4 regions of the Kitasatospora sp. NPDC034035 genome follow, and region 3 is predicted to be linked to each of the others. Evidence: riboswitches for the same ligand, from Rfam matches in the RefSeq annotation. Region 3 holds a riboswitch; each other region holds the start of a gene.
What was found. A riboswitch is a leader RNA that binds a small molecule or an ion and turns the genes downstream of it on or off. The one in region 3 is predicted to bind cyclic di-AMP.

Region 1: linked by a shared signal. The riboswitch ahead of ACZ52J_RS30365 (M23 family metallopeptidase) and the one ahead of ACZ52J_RS18400 (transglycosylase family protein) in region 3 are both predicted to bind cyclic di-AMP.
Region 2: linked by a shared signal. The riboswitch ahead of ACZ52J_RS23865 (C40 family peptidase) and the one ahead of ACZ52J_RS18400 (transglycosylase family protein) in region 3 are both predicted to bind cyclic di-AMP.
Region 4: linked by a shared signal. The riboswitch ahead of ACZ52J_RS04765 (M23 family metallopeptidase) and the one ahead of ACZ52J_RS18400 (transglycosylase family protein) in region 3 are both predicted to bind cyclic di-AMP.

What each region holds. Positions count from the first base shown of each region.
Region 1 is NZ_JBVISA010000026.1:34,809-40,625, reverse strand. Features, by position in the region: gene ACZ52J_RS30380 (IclR family transcriptional regulator) at 1-67, shown strand, start outside; gene ACZ52J_RS30375 (RidA family protein) at 126-536, shown strand; gene ACZ52J_RS30370 (DUF2470 domain-containing protein) at 659-1,378, shown strand; gene ACZ52J_RS30365 (M23 family metallopeptidase) at 1,680-2,672, opposite strand; cyclic di-AMP (ydaO/yuaA leader) riboswitch at 2,675-2,855, opposite strand; gene ACZ52J_RS30360 (DHA2 family efflux MFS transporter permease subunit) at 3,168-4,703, shown strand; gene purB (adenylosuccinate lyase) at 4,711-5,817, opposite strand, start outside.
Region 2 is NZ_JBVISA010000017.1:80,833-86,649, reverse strand. Features, by position in the region: gene ACZ52J_RS23875 (NYN domain-containing protein) at 1-364, shown strand, start outside; gene ACZ52J_RS23870 (C40 family peptidase) at 565-1,602, shown strand; cyclic di-AMP (ydaO/yuaA leader) riboswitch at 1,940-2,093, shown strand; gene ACZ52J_RS23865 (C40 family peptidase) at 2,104-3,237, shown strand; gene ACZ52J_RS23860 (C40 family peptidase) at 3,464-4,510, shown strand; gene ACZ52J_RS23855 (hypothetical protein) at 4,717-5,739, shown strand; gene ACZ52J_RS23850 (glycosyltransferase 87 family protein) at 5,798-5,817, opposite strand, start outside.
Region 3 is NZ_JBVISA010000011.1:256,790-262,606, reverse strand. Features, by position in the region: gene ACZ52J_RS18410 (DUF397 domain-containing protein) at 1-256, opposite strand, end outside; gene ACZ52J_RS18405 (sirohydrochlorin chelatase family protein) at 814-1,773, shown strand; cyclic di-AMP (ydaO/yuaA leader) riboswitch at 2,271-2,439, shown strand; gene ACZ52J_RS18400 (transglycosylase family protein) at 2,447-3,745, shown strand; gene ACZ52J_RS18395 (hypothetical protein) at 3,967-4,167, shown strand; gene ACZ52J_RS18390 (LacI family DNA-binding transcriptional regulator) at 4,240-5,259, opposite strand; gene ACZ52J_RS18385 (glycoside hydrolase family 13 protein) at 5,285-5,817, opposite strand, start outside.
Region 4 is NZ_JBVISA010000002.1:421,391-427,207, forward strand. Features, by position in the region: gene ACZ52J_RS04745 (SpoIIE family protein phosphatase) at 1-553, opposite strand, end outside; gene ACZ52J_RS04750 (TetR/AcrR family transcriptional regulator) at 648-1,214, opposite strand; gene ACZ52J_RS04755 (alpha/beta fold hydrolase) at 1,292-2,119, opposite strand; gene ACZ52J_RS04760 (YiaA/YiaB family inner membrane protein) at 2,276-2,566, opposite strand; cyclic di-AMP (ydaO/yuaA leader) riboswitch at 2,763-2,921, shown strand; gene ACZ52J_RS04765 (M23 family metallopeptidase) at 2,934-3,767, shown strand; gene ACZ52J_RS04770 (hypothetical protein) at 3,831-4,706, opposite strand; gene ACZ52J_RS04775 (GNAT family N-acetyltransferase) at 4,749-5,321, shown strand; gene ACZ52J_RS04780 (sensor domain-containing protein) at 5,517-5,817, shown strand, end outside.

The sequences.
Region 1 (5,817 bases), on a different contig from region 3:
CCTCCCGCAGCTGGTCGCCACCGCCCGCGCGGTGTCGGCCGACTGCGGCCTCCTCGACCACAGTTGACGGATCATCAAGACAGTCCGAAGCAGCCGCCGAGAACTCCAAGGAGCAAAGAACCCCCATGTCCTCCGACAAGATCGAGATCCGCACCGACGGGGCCCCCGCCCCCGCCTGGATGTTCTCCCAGGGCGTCCGCAAGGGCCCGATCCTGCAGGTCTCCGGCCAGGGCCCGCAGGATCCCGCGACCGGCGAGTACCTCCACCGCGGCGACGTGAAGGCACAGACGCGGCGCACCCTGGAGAACGTCAAGGCCATCGTCGAGGCCGGTGGCGCCACCATCGAGGACGTGGTGATGTTCCGCGTCTACCTCACCAAGCGCGCGGACTTCCCGTTGATGAACGAGGTCTACGCCGAGTTCATCGAGGAGAACGTCAAGCCCGGCGGCGTGAAGCCCTGCCGCACCACCGCCTTCGTCGAGCTGCCGCAGGAGCCGATGCTGGTCGAGATCGACGCCCAGGCCGTCGTCGCCTGACGATCCGGCCGACCCGAGGGCCCGGACGGCACGTCCGGGCCCTCGGCGTTCCCCGAGGCCTGCTTGCCACACTTCGCCAGCAACATTAGGTTAGGCTCACCTAACTATCTGGAGGTCCGTCCATGAGCCTGCCAACCGGCGACACCGAGGTGCCCGAGCCCACCACCGCCGAACGGATCCACAGCCTGCTCAGCACGACCTCCTCGCTCGCCGTCCGCGCCCTGGGCGAGCAGCACGACCTGGACGGCCCGGTCTCCGCCCACGGCTCCCGCCTGCGGCTGCGCGCCCCGCTGGACACCCCGCTCACCGTGGCCGCGGCCCACGCCGCCGAGGGCCTCGCCGTCATCCTCGATGTCACCGACGTCGCCCCCGTCGCCGTCCGCGACCGCGTCCGCGCCCGCCTCACCCTGGCCGGCCGGCTGCACCTGGCCCACCTCGCCGACGACGGCCTCAGCGTCCACCTGCGGGTGGACGTCGCCCACGCCGTCCTCGCCACCCCGTACGGCACCGGCGCGGTCACCGCCGCCGACCTCGCCCTCGCCGCCCCCGACCCGATGGCCCGCCACGAGGCGGCGATGCTCACCCACTTCGCCGACGACCACGCCGACGCACTCGAGGTCCTTTCCCGCCTGCTCGACCCGGTGCTGCTCGCCCGGAACCCGGACGTCCGCCCGCTCGCCCTGGACCGCCACGGCCTGGTGCTGCGCCTGGACCACCCCGACGGCCACCGCGACGTCCGCCTGGTCTTCCCCGAACCGGCCCGCGACACCGAGGACTTGGGCCACCGGATGCACGACCTGCTGGCCGCCGCCCGGTACGGTCAGCCGGCCCACCGCAGCTGAGTCGCCGGCTCACCGCCCGGCCGCGTCCTCCTCACGTACCGCCCGGACCACCACCGGCGCACCGCGAACGCCACCCCGACCCCGCCCCGACCCCGCCCCGAAAACGAACCGCCGACCCCGAAAACGGCAGCGGCCGGCCCGGCTCGCGAGGAAGTGAATCCCGCGAGCCGGGCCGGCCTGGGCGTGTCCCGCGCCCATGTCCACTGCACGGCGATCACCCGGTCGAGCGGTCACCCGACATGACCATCCCGGAGGATCGATTCGCTCCGCAGCAGCGGTGGTTCCTGAAACCCCGACAGGGTCAGAGCGCGACGCCGTGCGCGCGCAGGTAGGCGACCGGGTCGATGTCCGAGCCGTACTCCGGGCCGGTGCGGATCTCGAAGTGCAGGTGCGGGCCGGTCACGTTGCCGGTGGCGCCGGAGAGGCCGAGCTGCTGGCCGACGGTGACGGTCTGACCGATCTTCACACCGATCACGGAGAGGTGCGCGTACTCGGCGTAGTGGCCGTCGGCGAGCTTGATCTCGACCTCGTTGCCGTAGGCGCCGCCGTTGCCGGCCTTGACCACGACACCGTTGGCGACGGCGCGCAGCGGGGTGCCGGTGGAGGCCACGAAGTCCTGGCCGGTGTGGTGGCCGGAGGCCCACATCGAGCCGGCCACGCCGTAGGCCTCGCCGAGCACCGGGTGGGCCAGCGGCGCGACGAAGCCGGAGGCGGCGGCGACCGGAGCGGCGGTCACGGCCTGGGCCGGAGCGGCGGTCTGAACCTGGGTCTGCACCTGGGCGGCCGGCTTGGCGGCCTCGGTCTTGACCTGGACCTGGGCCTGCGGCTTGGCGGCCGAAGCGGCCTGGGTGACCGGAGCGGCCGGCTTGGCGGGCTTGGCCGGGGCGACGTCCGCGGACGGCGCGGCAGCGTGGCCGGCGATCGCGAACTGCTGGCCCGGGAAGATCAGGTTCGGGTTGGCGCCGACGACCGAGCGGTTCTGCTCGTACAGCGCGTGCCAGCCGCCCTCGACGTGCTTGGCGTCGGCGATCTTGGACAGGGTGTCGCCGCTGACGACGCGGTAGCTCTCGTGCGCGGCGGCCGGAGCGGCCTGGGCCGGCGCGGCCTGAGCCGGCGCGGCGTCGACGGCGGTGGTGGAGGCGGCGGCCTGCGGGGCCGGGGCGACCGGGGCGGTGTGGGCCTGGGCGCTCATCGCGGTGACGAGCGGGAGGGCGAAGGAGACACCGGTGACGGCGGTGGCGATGCCGATGCGGGCGGCGCGGGGCAGGGCGATACGACGAGCCTGAGCAGGCATGGAAGTTTCCTCTCCGACGCCTGCGAGGTGAGCTGTCGGGTTCGGGCTGGAGTTGCCCGGCCGCATGCGCGGCTTCACCCCAAGCCGGCCCTGGACGCCGCGCCCTGAGGCACGAACTTCCGGTCCGGCGACTTACCTGTGGGTCCCCCGCTCCTGCCGTACAGAGTTCAGTTCGAACCACCGGGAAGCGGCAGGACTCGGCGTTCCACCCGGTGGATCCGTCCGGACTGGCCGGGCGGTCGCTGAACTAAAACCCATCCGTTCGGGTGAAGCAATGTCGATCTCTTGAATCGGCAACCATCCCCCGGGGTGCGGTGACTCTCCGGATGATCCGCTGCACGGTGCGTACGCGATCCATTCACCCCGCGCCACTGATCCACGACCGTGCGCCGACATCGACGGCACTGCGCGGTCGTCCGCTCACGCACCGCACACCACCGACACACCCGCCGGTGACCCTTGTCACGCGGGCCTCACGGGGAGCAGGATCGGGCCGTGGCCACTTCCGAGGCCGGCACCCTGCGCCTGGGCACCGCGCAGGGTCGCTGGGTACTACTGGCGACGGTGCTCGGCTCCAGCATGGCGATGCTGGACGGCACCGTGGTGAACGTCGCCCTGCCCCGCATCGGCGCCGACCTCGGCGCCTCCCTGGCGTCCCTTCAGTGGACGCTGAACGGCTATCTGCTCACCCTGGCGGGCCTGATCCTGCTCGGCGGCGCGCTCGGCGACCGGTACGGAAGGCGCCGGGTCTTCCTCATCGGCGTGGTCTGGTTCGCCGCCGCCTCCGCGGCCTGCGCCGCCGCGCCGAACATCCAGGTGCTGATCGCCGCCCGCGCCGTCCAGGGCATCGGCGGGGCGCTGCTCACCCCCGGCTCGCTCGCCATGCTCCAAGCCGTCTTCGACCCTGACGACCGCTCGGCCGCGGTCGGGCTGTGGTCGGGCCTCGGCGGCGTGTCGGCCGCGGTCGGCCCCTTCCTCGGCGGCTGGCTGGTGGACGGCCCGGGCTGGCGCTGGATCTTCCTGCTGAACCTGCCGCTCGCGGCCGCCGTGATCACGGTCACCACGCGGTACGTGCCGGAGAGCCGGGACGAGAGCGCCACCGGCCGCTTCGACGTGCTCGGCGCGGTGCTCGCCGCGTTCGCCCTCGGCGCGATCACCTACGCGCTGACCGCCGCCGGGGAGGGCGTGTCCGCCGTGGTCTGGGTCAGCGGGTTGATCGGTGTGGTGCTCGGCGTCGCCTTCGTGGCCGTCGAGCGCCGCGCGCCCGATCCGATGCTGCCGCTCGGCCTGTTCTCCTCCCGGCTGTTCACCGCCGTGAACCTGGTCACCCTCTGCGTGTACGCGGCGTTCAGCGGCGTCTTCTTCCTGCTGGTGGTGCAGCTGCAGATCGTCGCCGGGTTCTCGCCGCTGGTCTCGGGCTTCGCGCTGGTGCCGATCACGGTGCTGATGCTGGGGCTGTCGGCGCGCGCCGGGCGCCTCGGCAAGCGGATCGGCCCGCGGATCCCGCTCACCGTCGGCCCGCTGCTGTGCGCCGCCGGGGTGCTGCTGATGCTGCGCATCGGCCCGGGCTCCTCCTACTGGGCGGACGTGCTGCCCGCCGTCACGGTGATGGGCTGCGGCATGACGCTGCTGGTCGCGCCGCTGACGGCCACCGTGCTGGCGGCCGTCGAGGTCCGGCACGCGGGCATCGCGAGCGGGGTGAACAACGCCGCCGCCCGCGCGGCCGGCCTGCTCGCGGTGGCCGCCCTCCCGGCCCTGGCCGGACTGAGCGGCGACGCCTACCGGGTGCCGTCCGCGGTCGACTCCGCCTTCCACACCGCGATGCTGATCTGCGCGGGTCTGCTGGCCGGCGGCGGGCTGATCGCCTTCGCCACCGTCCGGGGCAACGTCCTCGCCCCCGAGGACCACCTGGTGGCCGAGCCGGACTGCGCGTGGACCTGCGGCACCACCCCGCCGCTCGACCCGGGCCACGTCCACACGCACGAGGGCCCCGTCACCGGTCCGGTGGCGGGGCCCTCGCCCGACAGCTGACGAGTGGTCAGAGGATGTCGGCGGGCACGTACTTGGCGGCCTCCGGGTAGGCGGCCGCGACGGCCTCCACCTGACGGACCACCTCGGCGACCTGGGCACCGGCCGCACCGGTGAAGGAGAGCTTGTCGGCCAGCAGCGCGTCCAGCGCGGCCCGGTCCAGCGGGATCCGCTCGTCGGCGGCCAGGCGGTCGAGCAGCTCGTTCTCCCGGGCGCCCGCGCGCATCGCCAGCGCGGAGGCGACGGCGTGCTCCTTGATGACCTCGTGCCCGGTCTCCCGGCCGACGCCCGCGCGCACCGCGCCCATCAGCACCTTGGTGGTGGCGAGGAACGGCAGGTAGCGGTCCAGCTCGGCCTCGACCACGGCGGGGAAGGCGCCGAACTCGTCGAGGACGGTCAGGAAGGTCTCCAGCAGGCCGTCGAAGGCGAAGAAGGCGTCCGGCAGCGCGACCCGGCGCACCACCGAGCAGGAGACGTCGCCCTCGTTCCACTGGTCGCCGGCCAGCTCGCCGGTCATCGAGGCGTAGCCGCGCAGGATGACGGCCAGGCCGTTGACGCGCTCGCAGGAGCGGGTGTTCATCTTGTGCGGCATCGCGGAGGAGCCGACCTGGCCCTCCTTGAAGCCCTCGGTGACGAGCTCGTGGCCGGCCATCAGGCGGATGGTCTTGGCCAGGCTGGACGGCGCGGCGGCCAGCTGGACGAGCGCGGTGAGCACCTCGAAGTCCAGCGAGCGCGGGTAGACCTGGCCGACGCTGGTCAGCACGTTGTCGAAGCCGAGGTGCGCGGCGACCCGGCGCTCCAGCTCGGCCAGCTTCTCGGTGTCCCCGCCCATCAGGTCCAGCATGTCCTGGGAGGTGCCGACCGGGCCCTTGATCCCGCGCAGCGGGTAGCGGGCGATCAGCTCCTCCAGCCGGCGGAAGGCGACCAGCAGCTCGTCGGTGATCGACGCGAAGCGCTTGCCCAGGGTGGTGGCCTGCGCGGCCACGTTGTGCGAGCGGCCGGCCATGACCAGCTCGGAGTGCTGGGCGGACAGCGTGGCCAGGCGGACCAGCACGGCGACCGCGCGGTCGCGCACGTGCTCCAGCGACCGGCGGATCTGCAGCTGCTCGACGTTCTC
Region 2 (5,817 bases), on a different contig from region 3:
GGTGGACGGCTACAACGTGACCAAGACCGGCTATCCGACGCTGCCGCTGGAGCAGCAGCGGATCCGGTTGCTGGGCGGGCTGGCGATGCTGGCCCAGCGCACCCAGGCGGAGGTCACCTGTGTGTTCGACGGGCAGGACCTGGACGTTCCGGTGATCATGGCACCGCCGCGCGGGGTCCGGGTACGGTTCAGCCGGACCGGGGAGACCGCGGACGAGCTGATTCGCCGTCTGGTGCGGGCCGAGCCGCAGGGCCGTCCGGTGGTGGTGGTCTCCGCCGACCGGGAGGTCGCGGAGGGCGTGCGGAAGGCGGGCGCGCGCCCGGTCGCCTCGGTGCTGCTGCTGAACCGGCTGGCCCGGCCCTGAGCGCGGGCCGCGTAGGATGACTCCTGGTCAGCCTTGGGTCCGTGGTGGTGTGCGGGTCCGGTGAAGTCGGTGTGGGAAACAGAGTTCACGCCTTCGGGGGAGTGGCAAAGCGGATAGATCCGCACTAGGGTCTGGCGTCAAACCTATTTTCCGGAATCTCATCCAATCGGGTGAGTCCGTTGGAAGAAGGAGCCGGTCCCTTGGCCTCCCACCGCCGTCCCAAGCAGCCGAGCCGCGCGCGGGTCTCCGTGCTCACCGCGGCCGCTGCGACCGCGGTCGCACTCTCCGCCCAGGTAGCCGCGCACGCCGCGCCGCAGCCGAACAAAACGGACGTCAAGGCGCAGATCGACCAACTCCAGCAAGAGCAGGAGCAGGCGGCAGAGAAGTACAACGGCGCCACGGAGCGGGCCACGCAGCTGCGCAAGCAGGCCGACCAGCTGCAGGACCAGGTGGCCCGCGGCCAGGAGCAGATGACCCAGCTGCAGGCCGGCCTGGCCGAGGTGGCGGGCGAGCAGTACCGCACCGGCGGCATCGACCCGTCCGTCCAGCTGATGCTCTCCTCCGACCCGTCCGGCTACCTGGAGAAGGCCTCCACCGTCCAGCAGGCCAGCACCACCCAGGCGGAGGCGCTCAAGGGGCTGCTGGACCAGCAGCGCCGGCTGGACCAGGAGAAGACCGAGGCGGCCGCCGTGCTGGCCTCGCTCGACACCACCACCAAGGACCTGAACCAGGCCAAGGCGGACGTCAACACCAAGCTGAAGGCCGCCCAGGACCTGATGAACTCGCTGAGCGCCGCCGAGCGCACCGCGCTGAAGGCCCAGCAGGCGCAGGACGACCGGGCCTCGCGCGGCAGCGACCGGGTCGACCTGAGCAGCCTGCCGCCGGCCAGTGGCTACGCGGCCGTGGCCCTCGCCAAGGCGATGAGCAAGCAGGGCTCGCCGTACGTGTGGGGCGCCACCGGGTCGAGCACCTTCGACTGCTCGGGCCTGATGGTCTGGTCGTACGGCCAGGCCGGCGTCTCGCTGCCGCGCACCTCGCAGGAGCAGGGCCACTACGGCACCGCGGTGCCCGGACTGGCGGCGGCTCAGCCGGGCGACCTGGTCATCTACGGCCCCGACATGCACCACGTCGCGATGTACATCGGCAACGGCATGGTGGTCCACGCGCCGCACACCGGTGACGTGGTGAAGGTGATGAAGGCCGACGCGATGCCGATCAACACCATCCGCCGGGTCTGACGGCCCGACACGCCGAAGGGGTTCGCCCGAGCCCTGTGATCCGCGCCACCCCCGATCGGGGGTGGCGTTCGGGTTTTCGACCGTTTCGCGAGTATCGGGTGAGACCTGATCAGCCTTGCGTGGGGCGGCGGTTACCATCGGTCATTTTCACAAAAGAACTTGGGTAATCTTCCGTCTTTTTTCTGACAAGGATTTGAACCGATCACGGTTCAGTTACTAGGGTCATGCACCGAGCCATCGCAGTGTCGATCACCCAGCCGGGGTGGCGGCGGTGGCTACCGTCGAGTTCGCGAGGCAGCGGGGCAGGTCGAAGCGACTGCCCGACAGGGGAGCCCAGTAGTCGGGGGTGCTGCGCAGCGGAGCCGGGGAACCACGTTCCTCCGGGGTGAATCGGCGCCAGGTCGGCCGCTGGAACGGCCGTGAGGCGTCGTAGGGCATGCTTCCGGCCCGAACCCGTCAGCTCACCCGGTAGGCGGACGTAGGAAGAAGGAGCCCGCCTTCGTGGCGTCCCATCGTCGTCCCAAGCCAGCCGGCCGCGCCCGTGTCTCGATCCTGACCGGTGTCGCCGCCGCAGCCGTCGCCCTCTCCGCGCAGTCCGGCGCCCACGCCGACCCGCAGCCGACCAAGGACCAGGTCAAGGAGCAGGTCGACCAGCTCAACGAGCAGGCCGAGGTGGCGACCGAGCAGTACAACGCCGCCCAGGAGAAGCAGCAGACGCTGGAGAAGCAGGTCTCCGGCCTGCAGGACCAGGTGGCCCGTCAGCAGGACCAGGTGACCGACCTGCAGGGCGGCCTGGCCGAGATCGCCGGGGAGCAGTACCGCAACGGCGGCATATCCCCGACCGTGCAGCTGATGTTCTCGTCCAGCCCGGACAGCTTCCTCAACCAGGCCGGTGCGCTGAACCAGGCCGGCGACACCCAGAAGAACCAGCTGAAGGTGCTCCAGGAGCAGCAGCGCAAGCTCGACCAGGACCGCACCGAGGCCCAGGGCAAGCTCGCCGAGCTGGAGTCGACCACCCAGCAGCTGAAGGCCTCCAAGGACGAGGTCCAGAACAAGCTGAAGGCCGCCCAGGACCTGCTCAACACCCTGACCGAGCAGGAGCGCCAGGCGCTGCGCGCGGCCGAGGAGAAGGCCGCCGCCGACGCCAAGGCCCAGGCCGACGCCGCGGTGAAGGCCCAGCAGGCCGCCGACCGCGCCTCCCGCGACAACAGCCGCACCGACCTCTCCGCGGGCTCGGCCCCGGCCCCGGCCTCGCCGGTCGCCAAGCCGGTCGCCCCCGGCAGCTCGCGCGGTGCAGCCGCGCTCTCCGCCGCCGCCTCCAAGGTCGGCAGCCCGTACGTGTGGGGCGCCACCGGCGCGTCCTCCTTCGACTGCTCCGGCCTGATGGTCTGGGCGTTCAACCAGGTCGGCGTCTCGCTGCCGCGCACCTCGCAGGAGCAGGCGCACGCCGGCACCCGGATCGGCAGCGACCTGTCCCAGGCCCAGCCCGGCGACCTGCTGATCTTCTTCGGGGACGCCCACCACGTCGGCATCTACGCCGGCAACGGCCAGGTGCTGCACGCGCCCAAGCCGGGTGCCTCGGTCCGCTACGAGGCCGTCACCAACATGCCGCTGACCAGCATCGTGCGGGTCTGATCCGTACTCGGCGCTTCCAGGCCCGGTCTTCCTCCACGGAAGGCCGGGCCTGCGGCTTTTTCGGCGGCTCGGGCTGATGTCCGATTACGGGTCAAATATTCGGGTCCGGAGGGGTTTGGACTCGCTTGCCCGGACTCGCTAACGTCTGCCACCGGACTCCCGCTCGACGACCGCCCGCAGTGGGGCGGCGGCGGGGCCGCGCCGCAGGATTGGAGCCGCTGCCACCATGCCCGTGCACCGCCGTTCCCAACTGCTCGTCCGTGCGCTGGTGCTGACGGCGGCGGCCACCACCGCGCTCGGCATGGCGACCGGCGGCAGCGCCCACGCCGCCCCCGGCAGCCCGGACCCGGCCGACCGCAAGGACGTCAAGACACAGGTCGAGCAGCTCTACGACGAGGCCGAGCAGGCTTCGGAGAGGTACAACGCGGCCCAGGAGGCCCAGCGGCGGCTCCAGGGGGAGACCACGATCCTGCAGGGCGAGATCGCCGTCGCCCAGGACCAGCTCAACGAGCTGCGCGGCGACCTGGCGACCGTGGCCGGGGCCGAGTACCGCGGCGGCGGGATGACCCAGACCGCCCGGCTGATGCTGTCCCCCGACCCGGAGGACTACCTCGCCCGCGCCCGAACCATGGGCCAGGCGACGCAGCGGCAGCAGGAGACGCTGCACGAGCTGGTCACCCGCCAGCGCCGGCTCGACCAACGGCGCGCCGAGGCCGCCGGCAAGCTCGCCGAGCTGGACCAGACCCGCCGCTCGCTCGCCGACAGCAAGCAGCAGATCCAGCAGCGGCTGACCACGGCACAGAAGCTGCTCAACGGCCTGGGCGCCGTCGAGCGGGCCAGGATGACCGCCCAGGACGCCCGGGACGCCGAGCAGCGCGCCACCCGCGGCACCGACCGGCTGGACCTCGGCTCCGCCCCGCCCGCCTCCGAGCGCGGGGCCGCCGCGCTGGCGGCCGCGGTCCGGATGGTCGGCGCGCCGTACGTCTACGGGGCCACCGGGCCCCGTGCGTTCGACTGCTCCGGTCTGATGTACTACAGCTGGCGGCAGGCCGGAGTGACCCTGCCGCGCACCTCGCAGGCCCAGGCGTACGCCGGCCAGCGGATCAGCCTCTCCGAAGCGCGACCGGGAGACCTGGTGATCTTCTACCGGGACATGCACCACGTCGGCATGTACGCCGGCGGTGGCGTGATCGTGCACGCCCCCTACCCGGGCGCCAAGGTCCGCTACGAGAGCGTCAACGCCATGCCGGTCTCGGGGGTGGTCCGGCTCTGAGCGCGTCGCCGCCCGGCCCCCACGACCCCCACCCGATAGCGGGCCCCCACGACCCCCACCCGACGGACAGGACCCGCCGCACGCTGTCCCGGCGGGGTGCGCTGCTGCTCGCGGCCGGCGGGCTGGCCCAGCTGTCGCTGCCGCCGGTCGCCCCGGCGGCGGCACCGGCCCGCCAGGCGGCCGACCGGCGCGGCGAGGTGGCGGCGGTGCTGGCGGAGCGGGCGCGCTCGCTGCCGGCCCGGTCGGGGCTGCCGGTGGCCGAGGCGGCCTACCGCAACCTGGTGCTCGCCGCGGGCGGCGGGCCGGACCGGCTGACCGCCGCGGCCGACCTGGCGGTGCGGATCGCCGACTACGACGACTACCCCGTGGTGTACCCGCGCCGGATCGAGCTGGCCCGGGCCGGGGACGGCTGGCGGGTCGAGCGCGAGGAGAGCGCGAGCGGGCCGCCGGCGCCGTGGGACTTCGGCGCGGGGCGGTCGGCGGTCGGCGCGCGCTGCCTGGTGCTCGGGTCGGCCGACGGCCCCGACCCGGCCGGGCTGGTCGCGGTCGGGGACCGGGCGGTACCGGCCGTCGAGGAGGTCTGGGGCGGCGCCTGGCCCGGCCGGCTGCTGCTCGAACTGCCCGGTACCGAGGAGCGGTTCGCCCGGCTGCTGGAGGGCGACCCGGCGGGCTGGGCGGGCATGGCGGCGGTCACCGTGGCCGCCCCCGGCGCGCCCCGGCACACCCCGGCGGACCGGGTGCTGGTCAACCCCGAGGCGTACGGACGGCTCAGCGACTTCGGCCGACAGGTGGTCATCACGCACGAGGCCACCCACGTCGCGACCAGGTCCGACACCCGGGCCTGGACACCGCTGTGGCTCTCCGAGGGCGTCGCCGACTGGACCGCCTACCGCGACTCCGGCCGCGTCCCGCGGCAGATCGCCCCCGAGCTGGCCCGGGACGTCGCCGCCGGGCGGCTGCCCGCCGACCTGCCCGCCGACCGGGACTTCGCCGCCGGCGCCACCGGCATCGCCCAGGCCTACGAGCAGTCCTGGCTGGCCTGCGAGCTGATCGCGGGCCGCTACGGGCCGCAGCGGCTGGTCGCCTTCTATCGGGCGATCGGCGCGGCCGACGGGCAGGGCGAGGACCGCGAGCGCCGTACGGACCGGCTGCTGCGCGCCGAACTGGGTGTCGGCCTGGCCGAGTTCACCCGGCTCTGGCTGGACGAGGTGGCGGCGCTGAAGGACTGAGGCCCGGTGCCCCCCGGGGGGCGACGGCCCGCTCGGTGCCGAGCAGCGGCGCCGCTGCTCAGCGCCGCTGCTCGGCCG
Region 3 (5,817 bases):
CGAACTCCCCGTCCTTGGCCCCCAACAGCAGGGCGGCGATCTCGGCCCGGGTGTAGATGAGCGCCGGACCGTCCGGGAAGCGCGAGTTGCGCATCGCCACATCACCGCCCGGCAGGGCCGCGAACTCGACGCAGTTGCCCTGGGAGTTGCTGTGCCGGCTCTTCTGCCAGACCACCCCCGTGAGATCGGCCGCGGCCATCCCGTTGTGGGTGTCGTACGAGCCGTGCGTGTCCTGCGAGTCGTGCGAGTCGTGCATAGAAATCTCCCGAAGAGCTCCGGAGTTGTCGTCCAGCGCGGCGCCCCCGGCACCGCCGAACGAACGGACCGGCCCCGTACCGGCCCGGCACAACGCCTCACTTGACGCGATGATAGCTGCAGTGCACGTGCATCAGCACGGGACGTTGCAGGTGCACGAGGCCTTTTACCCGCGGCCCCGAACTCTTCACGGGGTCTCCCCTGACGGTACGTAAACGGACATAGTCGACTGAATCACCGGAGCCGCGATAACCCGCCGTGAGCGGCTCCCCGCTGAATGTTGATCTTCGAATGCCGGGAGTCGCGCCACCGTGACCCTCCGTCAGACGACCTCCGGACTGTGAGACATCTCACGCACCACAGTCGCAACGCCGCACCACGTGGGGCACGTCAAAGCAATGGCCCGTGCTCGCACGGGGGTTGGGTGAGGAATGTCCGGATTGTGGGCAAACCACCCGTACCGGCACGGCGGCCACACCGGGTCCGCACCGCGACCGCGCCAAACCCGTACGGCAGCCGACTGCAGGCCGGACGGGCCGATGTCCTACGATCTCCGGCATGAGCACCGCAGCCATTCCGGGCGCGCCACTGCCCGTCCGCACTCCAGGCTCCCGTGCGCGGGGGCGCCACCGTCGTCCCGAGCGCCCCGCGATCCCGGCCAACGCGCCGGCCCTGGTGCTCGCCGTGCCCGCGACCGCCGGGCCCGAGTCCCGCTCGGTCGTCGAGGAGCTGCTCTCCATCGTCCGCAGCGAGCAGAACGGCGTCCAGGCCGCGGTCGGCTACCTCCCCGGCGACTACGCCGAGGGCGCCGGCGGCGAGGACCGCACCGTCGCCGAGCTCCTGGCCATGGCCGCCGAGGCCGGGCTGCCGACGCCCGTCCTGGTGCCGCTGGTGCCCGGTCCGCACGGTTTCCTGGCCGAACTCCACGCGCTCGCCGCCGAGTACGGCGCGCCGGTCACCGACGCGCTGGGCCCGCACCCGCTGCTCGCCGAGGCCGTGCACGTGCGACTCTCCGAGGCGGGGCTGGCCCGCGCCGACCGGGCCCGGCTGTTCGCCATCGCGACCGCCGCGGACGGCGTGGTCCTGACCACCGTCGGCGGCGAGGACGCCGCCGCCGCAGCCGGCATCACCGGCGTACTGCTGGCCGCCCGACTGGCCGTCCCGGTCGTCGCCGCCGCGCTCGACGTGCCCGGCTCGGTGGCCGCGGCCGTCAACCACCTCAAGGAGTCCGGCTCGCAGCGCCCGGCGCTGGCCCCGCTGGTGATCGGGCCGGAGGCCGACTCCGAGCTGCTCGCCACGGCCGCCGAGGAGACCGGCTGCCCGTCGGCGGCGCCGCTGGGCGCGTACCCGACCGTCGGCCAGCTGATCGCCTCCACCTACCTGGCCGCGCTGCCCACGCCGTCCCCGGAGGAGCTGGCGCAGGCCGAGGCGGAGGCGGCGGCCGCCGCCGAGGCCGAGGGGGTCGTGGAGGGCGCCCGGCGCGCTCACGCGGCCGCCGAGGCGCCTGCCGGACAGTAAGGACACCACGCGCCGGTCGGCGCGCACACAGGGCCCGGAACGGCTTGCGTTCCGGGCCCTTCGCTTTGCCTCTCTCGTTGCCCCTCCTGTTGCCTCTCCTGCTGCCCCTCCTGCTGCTTTCCTGTGCCGTACGGGAGTTACAGGAGTTAAGCGAGCAATGAAGGGAATGTCCGTTCTGGCGCCATTTGCAAGGAAATGGTGAGCGCACTCTCCGGCGCTCGAATCGCGGCCACCCCCCTGGCTCGGACGGCGCGCCGCTTCGCGCTTCAACACACCGTCACGTCACTCCTGAGGCGAAGACAGTTGTGGGCATCCGCAACAGCATTGCCGAAAAACGATCATTTACGATCATGATTACCTGACATTTTGGCAGTTCCCACTAAACCGTGATGCGCGTCACAGCTATTTGCAGTTTGAACTTAAGTCTGCTTAACGTGCTCCCCGTTCGTGGCCACACGGACCCAGTTCATCCGCAACGCCGAGTCCTGCCGTCGGATGTCCTGGAAGCGCGAAAACGCACCACGGCAGGAGCGGGGGACCCACAGGTAAGTCGCCCCGGACCGTTCCCCGGAACGTCCAGGGCTAGGGGTGAAGCCGCGCTCACGCGCGGCCGGGCAACTCCAGCCCGAATCCGACAGCTCACCTCGCAGGCGTGGGAGAGGACCGCGTCTTCATGCTGCCCACCAACGGCACCCGTCTGTCCAGCCGCACCCGCCGCGTGATCGCCGCCATCGGCGTCGCGGGCGTCGGCCTCACCGTCCCGTGCCTCGTCTCCGGCACCGCCTCCGCGGCCTCCGTCGCCACCTGGGACAAGGTCGCCCAGTGCGAGAGCACCGGCAACTGGAGCATCAACACCGGCAACGGCTTCTACGGCGGCCTCCAGTTCACCCAGAGCACCTGGTCCGCCTTCGGCGGCACCGCCTACGCCGCGCGCGCCGACCTGGCCACCAAGGACCAGCAGATCGCCGTCGCCGAGAAGGTCCTCGCCTCGCAGGGCCCCGGCGCCTGGCCGGTGTGCTCGGTCCAGGCCGGCCTCACCAAGGGTGGCGCCCCGGCGTCCGTCGACACCTCGACCGCCGCCAAGCCCGCCGCGCCCGCCGCCCCGGTCGCCAAGCCCGCCGCCAAGCCGGCGCAGACCCAGGCCCCGGCCGCCAAGCCGGCCGCGCCCGCCCAGGACGCTGCCCAGGCCGCCACCGACTCCGCCACCGGCAACTGGACGCAGAAGCACCAGCAGCAGGCCCAGAGCGGCGACTACACCGTGGTCGAGGGCGACTGGCTGTCCTCGATCGCCGACAAGCACAACGTCCAGGGCGGCTGGCAGCGGCTGTACGACCTCAACCGCAGCACCCTGACCGACGGTCCGAACACCATCTACCCGGGCCAGCACCTGTCCTTCGGCGACGGCGGCCAGGCCCAGCAGTCGGCCTCCACCGACCAGTCCGCCTCCTCGGACAAGTCCGGCTCGGACTTCACCTGGTTCAACCGCTCGCAGAAGTCCGGTCAGTCCGCGAACGGCGGTGCCGTGAACGCCAAGCCGGCGGCCCAGACCCAGACCCCGGCCGCCCAGCCGGCCGCCCAGGCGCAGACCCAGGCCCCGGCCCAGGCCGCCACCGGCAGCATGGCCGCCGCGGTCGCCTTCGCCGAGTCCAAGGTCGGCCAGGCCTACGTCTACGGCGGCACCGGCAACGGCGGCTGGGACTGCTCCGGCCTGACCCAGGCCGCGCTGCGCGCCGCGGGCATCTCCGTCCCGCGCGTCGCCGCCGACCAGGCCGCCGCCAGCACCCACGTCTCGCTGGACAGCCTGCAGCCGGGCGACCTGCTGTTCTGGTCCAACAACGGCCAGGACTCGGGCGTCTACCACGTCGCGATCTACGTCGGCGGCGGCAAGTACGTCGAGGCCGCCAACCCGAGCTCGGGCGTGCGCGAGCAGACCGTCGCCAACTGGGCCCCGGACTTCGCCGGCCGGGTCTGAGCACGGCGAACGGCTGACAGCCGACGGATTTCGACTGACGGACAACAGATAACAGATAACAGATTTCAACATCTGTCAGCTGTCAGTCGTCCTCCGAACGCTGACCACCCGCCACCCCCGGGGAGAGTCTGGTCGCTCCTCCCCGGGGGTTCCGGCGTATCCCCGTGGTGAAACCCCGCCCCAACGGGCAAGCTGCTGCTCCGCACCCGAGGAGGAGTCACATGGCCCAGGTCACCGTCACCATCGACGCGAACCTCGCGATCGACGCGATGATGCTCTCCGGTACCACGAACCCGCAGGACGCCGTCGAACTGGTCCTGCGCGACTACCTGGCCCGCGGCCGCCGCACCGAGACCCGTACCGGCGACGCGGCCGACGGCCGACGCCTCACCGCCGACCGTCCCACCGCCCAGGAGGGCTGACCCGGCGCACGCCGAAGGGCCCCGGAGAGCAACTGCCCTCCGGGGCCCTTCCCTTGCCCCTACGGCCGACGCTCAGCGCGCGCAGGCCCCGGTGGACCCGCGCATCACCAGCTCCGGCTGGAACATGAACTCGCCGCGCTGGGCCGCGTTTCCGCTGACCTCCTCCAGCAGCGCGTCCACCGCCGCCGTGGCCATCGCCTCGACCGGCTGGCGGATCGTGGTCAACGGCGGCTCGGTGAAGGCGATCAGCGGCGAGTCGTCGAAGCCGACCACCGACACGTCCTGCGGCACCGACAGCCCGCGCTGGCGCACCGCCCGGATCGCCCCGAGCGCCATCATGTCGCTCCCGCAGACGATCGCCGTGCAGCCCTTGTCGAGCAGCGCGCCGGCTGCCGCGTGTCCGCCCTCCACGCTGAACAGCGTGTGGTGGACGAGGTTCTCGGCCTCCTCCTGGGTGCGCCCGAGCACCTCCCGCATCGCCGCCGTGAAGCCTTCTATCTTGCGCAGCACGGGCACGTACCGGCGCTGCCCGACGGCCAGCCCGATCCGCTCGTGCCCGAGTTCGGCCAGGTGCTGGACGGCCATCCACATCGCGGCCCGGTCGTCCGGCGAGATGAACGGCGCGTCGACCTTGTCGCTGAACCCGTTGATCAGCACGAACGGCACCCCGCGCCCGGACAGCCGCGCGTAGCGGTCGTGGTCGGCCGTGGTGTCGGCGTGCAGTCCGGAGACGAAGACGATGCCCGCCACGCCCCGGTCCACCAGCATCTCCACCAGTTCGTCCTCGGTGGATCCGCCCGGAGTCTGGGTGCACAGCACCGGCGTGTAGCCGTGCCGGCTGAGCGTCTGCTCGATCACCTGCGCCAGCGCGGGGAAGATCGGGTTGCTCAACTCCGGTGTGATCAGGCCGATCAGCCCGGCGCTGCGCTGGCGCAGCCGGGTCGGCCGCTCGTACCCGAGCACGTCGAGCGCCGCCAGCACCGTCTGCCGGGTGGCGGCGGAGACGTTCGCCTTGCCGTTGAGCACGCGGGAGACGGTGGCTTCGCTGACCCCCGCCTGTGCCGCGATGTCTGAGAGTCGCGCCGTAGTCACGGTCCCAGAGCCTATTGCAACCACGTCAGACCGCCCACCAGCCGGTGCTGTCCGGAGCGAGCACCGTCTCGCCGCCGTCCACCACGAGGTCGACCGAGGCGAGCAGCAGTGTGCCCGGGGCCGCGATCCGCACCGGCTCGCCGGTGGTGTTCACGGTGCAGATGAAGGAGCCGCGGCGGAAGGCGAGGGTGCCCTCGGGGCCGTCCAGCCACTCGACCTCGGTGCCGGCGCCGAGGTCGGCCTGCGCCCGGCGGACGGCCAGCGCGCCGCGGTAGAGCTCCAGGGTGGAGGACGGGTCGCCGGTCTGCGCCTCGACGCTCAGCTCGGCCCAGGCGGCCGGCTGGGGCAGCCAGGACGGCCCGCCGGCCACCGGTCCGAAGCCGTACGGGGCCTCGGTGCCGGACCAGGGGATCGGGACGCGGCAGCCGTCGCGGTAGCCGTCCTGTCCGGCCTGGCGGAAGAACGACGGGTCCTGGCGCACCTCGTCGGGCAGGTCGGTGACGTCCGGCAGGCCGAGTTCCTCGCCCTGGTAGACGTACGCGGAGCCGGGCAGCGCGA
Region 4 (5,817 bases), on a different contig from region 3:
CCGCGGCGTGGTCGAGCAGGTGGTCGATCCGGTGCGCGCAGGCCTCCGCGATCGTCTCCAGGACGTCCAGGTCACGGCGCGGGACGGTGCCCCGGTGGGCCAGCGCGAGCGCCAGGACACCGACCGGCCGCTCGTCCACCACCATCGGCAGGGTGATCACGGTGACCATCCCGGTGCCCATGCCGGCGTTCCGGTTCGGGTAGTCGATGCCGGTGTGCTCCGGGCTGAGCAGGTAGGGGCGGCGCAGCCGCAGGGCCATCGCCGCGGGTAGCTCACCGGCCGGATCGACCACGCCGTAGCGCTCGTGCGCCCGCTCCGGCAGCCCGTGCGAGACGGTCAGCCGGAGCATCCCGGCGGCATCCAGCAGGTAGAGCGCGGAACCCTCGCCGGTGATCCAACTCGGGCCCTCGGCCAGGACGGTGCCGAGCAGTTCGGCGGCGCTGGTGCAGCCGAGCAGCAGGCGCACACAGCGCATCGCACTGCGCGTGGTCGAACCGCTGAGCGGGGTCCGGCGCTGGTCGGGAGTCCGGCTGTCGTCCTCGGAGGGGGGCACTGATTCTTAATACCCCATTTCCCCGGACGGTGGAGGGTGACCGAGCCGCCGCACCGGCCCCCGCCCACCACGGCCTGCGCACCTGGTCGGGCCGCTACGCCGGCCAGGTGCGCAGGCCGGTGGTGAGGGCGGTGATGAGGCGGTCCTGGGTGGTGGTGAGGTCCTCGGCGAGTTGGAAGGCGCCGGCGGTGGTGAGGGAGGCGAAGCCGTGGGCGAGGGAGCGGACGGTGCGGGCGGCGTGGATCGCCTCGGAGCCGTCGAGGCCGTACTCCCGCAGGACGGCGATGATCACGCCGACGAGCCGGGCGGCCGCCCGGGCCAGGTCGTCGTCGGGCTGCGGGGCCTGGGGGAGGGCGTTGTAGCGGTGGGGGCGTTCGGTGGCGTACGCGTGGTAGGCGCGCAGGACGGTGGCGACGGCGTCGTCCCCGCTGCGGCCGACGGCGGCGTCCGCGAGGCGGTCGGCCAACTCCTCGGTGACCCGGACGGCGATCAGCTGCCGCAGTTCGGCGAGGCCGCCGCTGACGTGCTTGTACAGCGAGGGGGTGGCGACCCCGGCCCGGGCGGCGACGGCGGCCAGGGTGAGGGCGTCGGCGCCCTGTTCGTCGATGAGGGCGAGGGCGTGGTCGACGACCTGGTCGGGGGTCAGTCCTACGCGGGGCATGGTTTCGGCTTCTCCGTACGGAAGTCGGGCGACGGGTCGGGCCGGACGGCCGCTCGGTCGGGCGGCCGGGCCGGCGGTCAGGCGAGTTCGGCGAGGAAGGGCAGCAGGGCGTCCGTGGTGGCCTGCGGGTTGTCGGCCATCGGATAGTGCCCGGACCCCTCGATCATCGCCTTCCGCGCGCCGAGTGCCGCGACCTGCCGGTCGGCGACGAGTTCCGGCTTTGGGAAGTCGGGGTCCTTGCTGCCCATGACCACCAGCGCCGGGCACCGCACGGCGGCCGTCCAGCCGGCCGGCGACGAGTCCCCGGTGACGTATCCGCGGGTGGCGGTCTTGCGGCCCGGGGTGCGCAGGGCGGCGACCAGTCCGTCCACGTAGCCGTCGAAGTCGGCGGGCTTGGCGCCGGGGAAGGCCATCCGGCGCAGGTAGAAGCCCCAGAAGGCGGGCCAGTGGACGAGGGCCGCGCTCATCAGGCGGAGGGCGCCGCGCATCAGGGCGCCGGGCTGCGGGTTCTCGACGAAGGCGTCGATCAGGACGATCCCGGCGATCCGCTCCGGGGCGTCCCCGGCGGCCTTGACGACCGTCGCGCCGGTGTAGGAGTTCCCGGCGAGGACGGCGCGTTCGATGCCGAGGTGGTCGAGCAGGGCGAGGACGTCGCCGGCGATGGCGGCGGGGCCGTAGTCGTCCCAGGCGATGGAGGATTCGCCGAAGCCGCGCAGGTCCATGGTGACGACGCGGTGGCCGGCGGCGACGAGCAGCGGGCGCAGGTGCCGGTACGCGGCCCGGCTGTCGAGCATTCCGGGGAGCAGGACGACGGGGGTGCCGTCGCCCTGTCGGGTGTCGTCGAAGGCGATCCGCCCGCCGGGGACGGTCAGGTACTGGGTGTCCGGGCTGATGGGGGCGTTCATGGTGGGCCTCCTCGGTCCTTCGCTGCGACATCGGCGCTGCTGCCGATAGCCATAAAGCTAAGGCTAATAGCCTTAGCCGTCAAGCCCTCGGCCGAAGAGAGTCTCGAAGGAACTGTCGAAGAGGGCGTCGACGGGAGAGGGGAAGGCTGGCTCGCCTCAGATCCCCTCGGGCTTGAACGGGTCGTGCTCGCTGAGCAGCTTCTCCAGTCGGGCCTGGTCGACCCGGCTGACGATCTCGTTCGACTCGTGCCGGTCCCGGATCACCTTCGCCAGGGTGAAGGAGGAGGTGACCGTGTAGAGGAGGCCGATCCCGAGGAATGCCCGAGTCCACCCGCCGACCGGCAGGTAGGCGATCCCGACGGCGAGGGCGGTGCCCGACAGGGCGAAGGAGAGGATGGCCTGGATGTAGTACGCGGCCGTCGTGCGGTTCTGCATCGGTGCGCTCATGGCGCCAGGATGCGGCCGCCCGGCCGGGCCGCACATGAGTAGGAGTACTCAGATGGGGTGCTCGCATGAGGGGTCGTTCGTTGACGTCCGATCACTCGCTCCACTGCCGTCCCGGACGGATGGCTTGGAATCAGAGCGTCCTAGGATTAACGTTTGATAACGCAGCGCGGTCGTCAACGCCGTTCCCAGACGGCACCGTGCGCCGTCGCCTAATCCCGCCGACCGGCCTCCGGGCAGGTCAGGGAGCCGGGGAACCATGTTCCTTGGGGTGAATCGGCGGGGCCCCGGCCCGGCCGTAGGAGACCTTCCTGCTCCGAACCCGTCAGCTAACCCGGTAGGCGCGAAGGAAGGAAAGGAGCGCGCCTCCGTGGCGTCGACGCACACCCCGGCACACCCGGCCGGCCCCGCAGCCGGTACCCAGCTCCTCGACCACCCCGGCGTGGACGGGCCCGAGGCCCTCGGCCCGGAGGCCGAGGCCAACCGGCACCGGATGCCGCGTCAGACCCGCGGCGCCTCCCCGCTGCTCGGCGTCACCGCCGTCGCCGCCACCCTCGGTGCCACCGGCTTCGCCTCGGCCACCCCGGCCGTCGCGCCCGCCATCGAGGCCCCCGACGAGACCCCGGTCGCGCTCGCCGCCGACCCCGGCCTCGCGCTCGCCGCCCGCATCCAGCAGCAGGCCGACAGCCAGCGCACCGCCGCCGAGGAGGGTGCCCGCGTGCAGGCCGCGCAGGAGGCCGAGGCCAAGGCCGCCGCCAAGGAGGCGGAGGCCAAGGCCGCCGCGACGGAGGCGGAGGCCAAGCGCGCCGCCGCCCTCACCCTCCCGGTGAAGGACTACCGGCTCTCCGCCCACTACGGCCAGAGCGCCCGCTACTGGGCCAACCTGCACACCGGCCTGGACTTCGCCGCCGACACCGGCACCCCGGTGTACGCGCTCGGCCAGGGCACCATCACCTCGGCCGGCTGGTCCGGCTCGTACGGCTACCGGATCGTCGAGACCCTGCCCGACGGCACCGAGATCTGGTACTGCCACCTCTCCTCGATCATCAAGGGCTCCGGCGGCGTCGCCTCCGGCCAGCAGATCGGCAAGGTCGGCGCGACCGGCAACGTCACCGGCCCGCACCTGCACCTGGAGGTGCGCCCCGGCGGCGGCGCCCCGGTCGACCCGGAGCCCTGGCTCCAGCAGCACGGCCTCAACCCGTAACGGACACCCGAAAGCCCCCGGTCGCACGCTCGGTTCGAGCGGCCGGGGGCTTTTCGCGGCGTCTCACTCCTCCGCGGGCAACTGCGCCACGTACGCGTCGATCTCCTCCTGGCCGGGCTCCGGCGCCAGCTCGGGGAACTCCGCCACCAGCAGCCGCGGCAGCCCCGGCACCGTCCACTCCCCGAACAGGTCGAGCGCCGCGTCGACCGCCGCCTCCTCGAACTGCCCGAAGTCACCGGCCAGCTCGTCCGGCATCGGCCGCCCGAGCGCGGTCAGCTCGGCCAGGTTGCGGTAGCTGCGCCGCATCAGGCCCTGCTCCAGCAGCCGCCGCGCGCCGTCCGTGGCCATGCCGACCGACAGCACCCGGCCCGGTCCCCAGCCCCGCTCGTCCGGCTCGTCCAGCCAGCCGGCCGGCACCAGCGACTCGTACGCGGCCAGCCGCTCCTCCTCCGGGAGCTCGCCGAAGCCGGTCAGCCAGTCCCGCACCGCCGCCTCGTCCGCGACGTCCACCCCGTACGCGTGCAGCAGCAGCGCGTACAGCCGGGGCCAGGTCACCAGGTCGGCGCGGCGCAGCAGCCCGGCCGCGACCTCGCCCTGCCACTCGGCCTCCGCGTGCAGCCGCTCCTGGCGCTTGGCGTTGAGCCGCCGGACCGCCCGCTGGTGGTCGATCAGCAACCGGACCGCGTCGCCGTACGCGAGCGGGTCCTCCTCGGGGGTGGGTTGGACGTACAGGTGGAGCCGCTCGTACAGCAGGTGCTCCACCGCGTCGGAGGTCAGTTCGGGCCAGCCGTCGTGCATCCTGCCCTCGCCCAGCTCCAGCAGCGCCAGCACCGCGCGCAGCGGCGCCTCGGCCACCGGCGTGCGGCCCTGCTCGGCCGCCCAGGCGAGCAGGTCGGCGGCCCTGGTGCGCGGGGCGAGTCGCAGGTCTTCGTCGTTCATAGTCCGAACGGTAGCCTCCGGGGGCCGGTAGGGTCGGCCGCCATGGTCCCCGTACGACTCACCGGCCCCCGGCTGGCCATCCGCGAGTACCACCACACCGACGGCGACGTGGACGCGCTGCACGCCCTGTTCGGCGACCCGGAGGTCACCCGCCACCTGCCGTTCGAGCCGTACGACCGCGAGACCTGCGCCGACCAGATCGAGCTCTACCTGGAGGAGGCGATGGCCGACGAGCGGGACACCTACCGGCTCGCCGTCACCAGGCTCGCCGACGCCGAGGACCCGCAGGACGCGACCCCGATCGGACACGCCGCACTCACCCTCGGGAAGCACCGCGCCGCCGACCTAGGCTGCGTCCTCGGCCGCGATTTCCGGGGCCGAGGCCACGCGGGCGAGATCACCGGCCTGCTCTGCGACTTCGCCTTCCACACCCTGGACCTGCACCGGCTGACGGCCTCGGCCGACGTGGGCAACACGGCCTCCGCCAAGGTGCTCACCCGACTCGGGTTCCGGCTGGAGGGGCGGGCCCGGCACGACCGGCTCGAGAACGGCGTCCGCTCCGACTCGCACCTCTTCGCGCTGCTCGTCGACGAGTGGCCGGGCCCGACCGGCTGAACCCCCACGGCGCACCCGTGTGGCCAGGGAGACCGGCGGGCCGGCGGACCGGGGGCCGGGGGCCGGGGGCCGGGGGGTTAACCCCACCCCCGATCCGCCAGGCCTCCGGATGCCGCCGCGACCTGCGGTTCGGCCAGACTGGACGACGTCAGCGAGCACGAACGACCGTCAGTACGAGGGGCCGGGGGCCGGAACATGAGCAGCAGCCGAAGCACACGGGACCACGAGTGGGACGTCCTGGACGGTCACGGCGACGACCCGCGCCCCGCCCGGGCCCACCGGACCGGACAGCCGCCCGCCTTCTGGACGGCGCCGTTCTCCGCGCACTACTACCGCGAGGTCGGCTACGTGCTCAGCGGCCTGCCGGTGGCGATCGCCGGCTTCGCCGTCGCGATCACCCTGTTCTGCCTCGGCCTCGGCACCTTCGTCACCGCCCTCGGCCTGCCCGTGCTGGCCGGCCTGACCATCGCCGCCCGGGGCTTCGGCCGACTGGAGC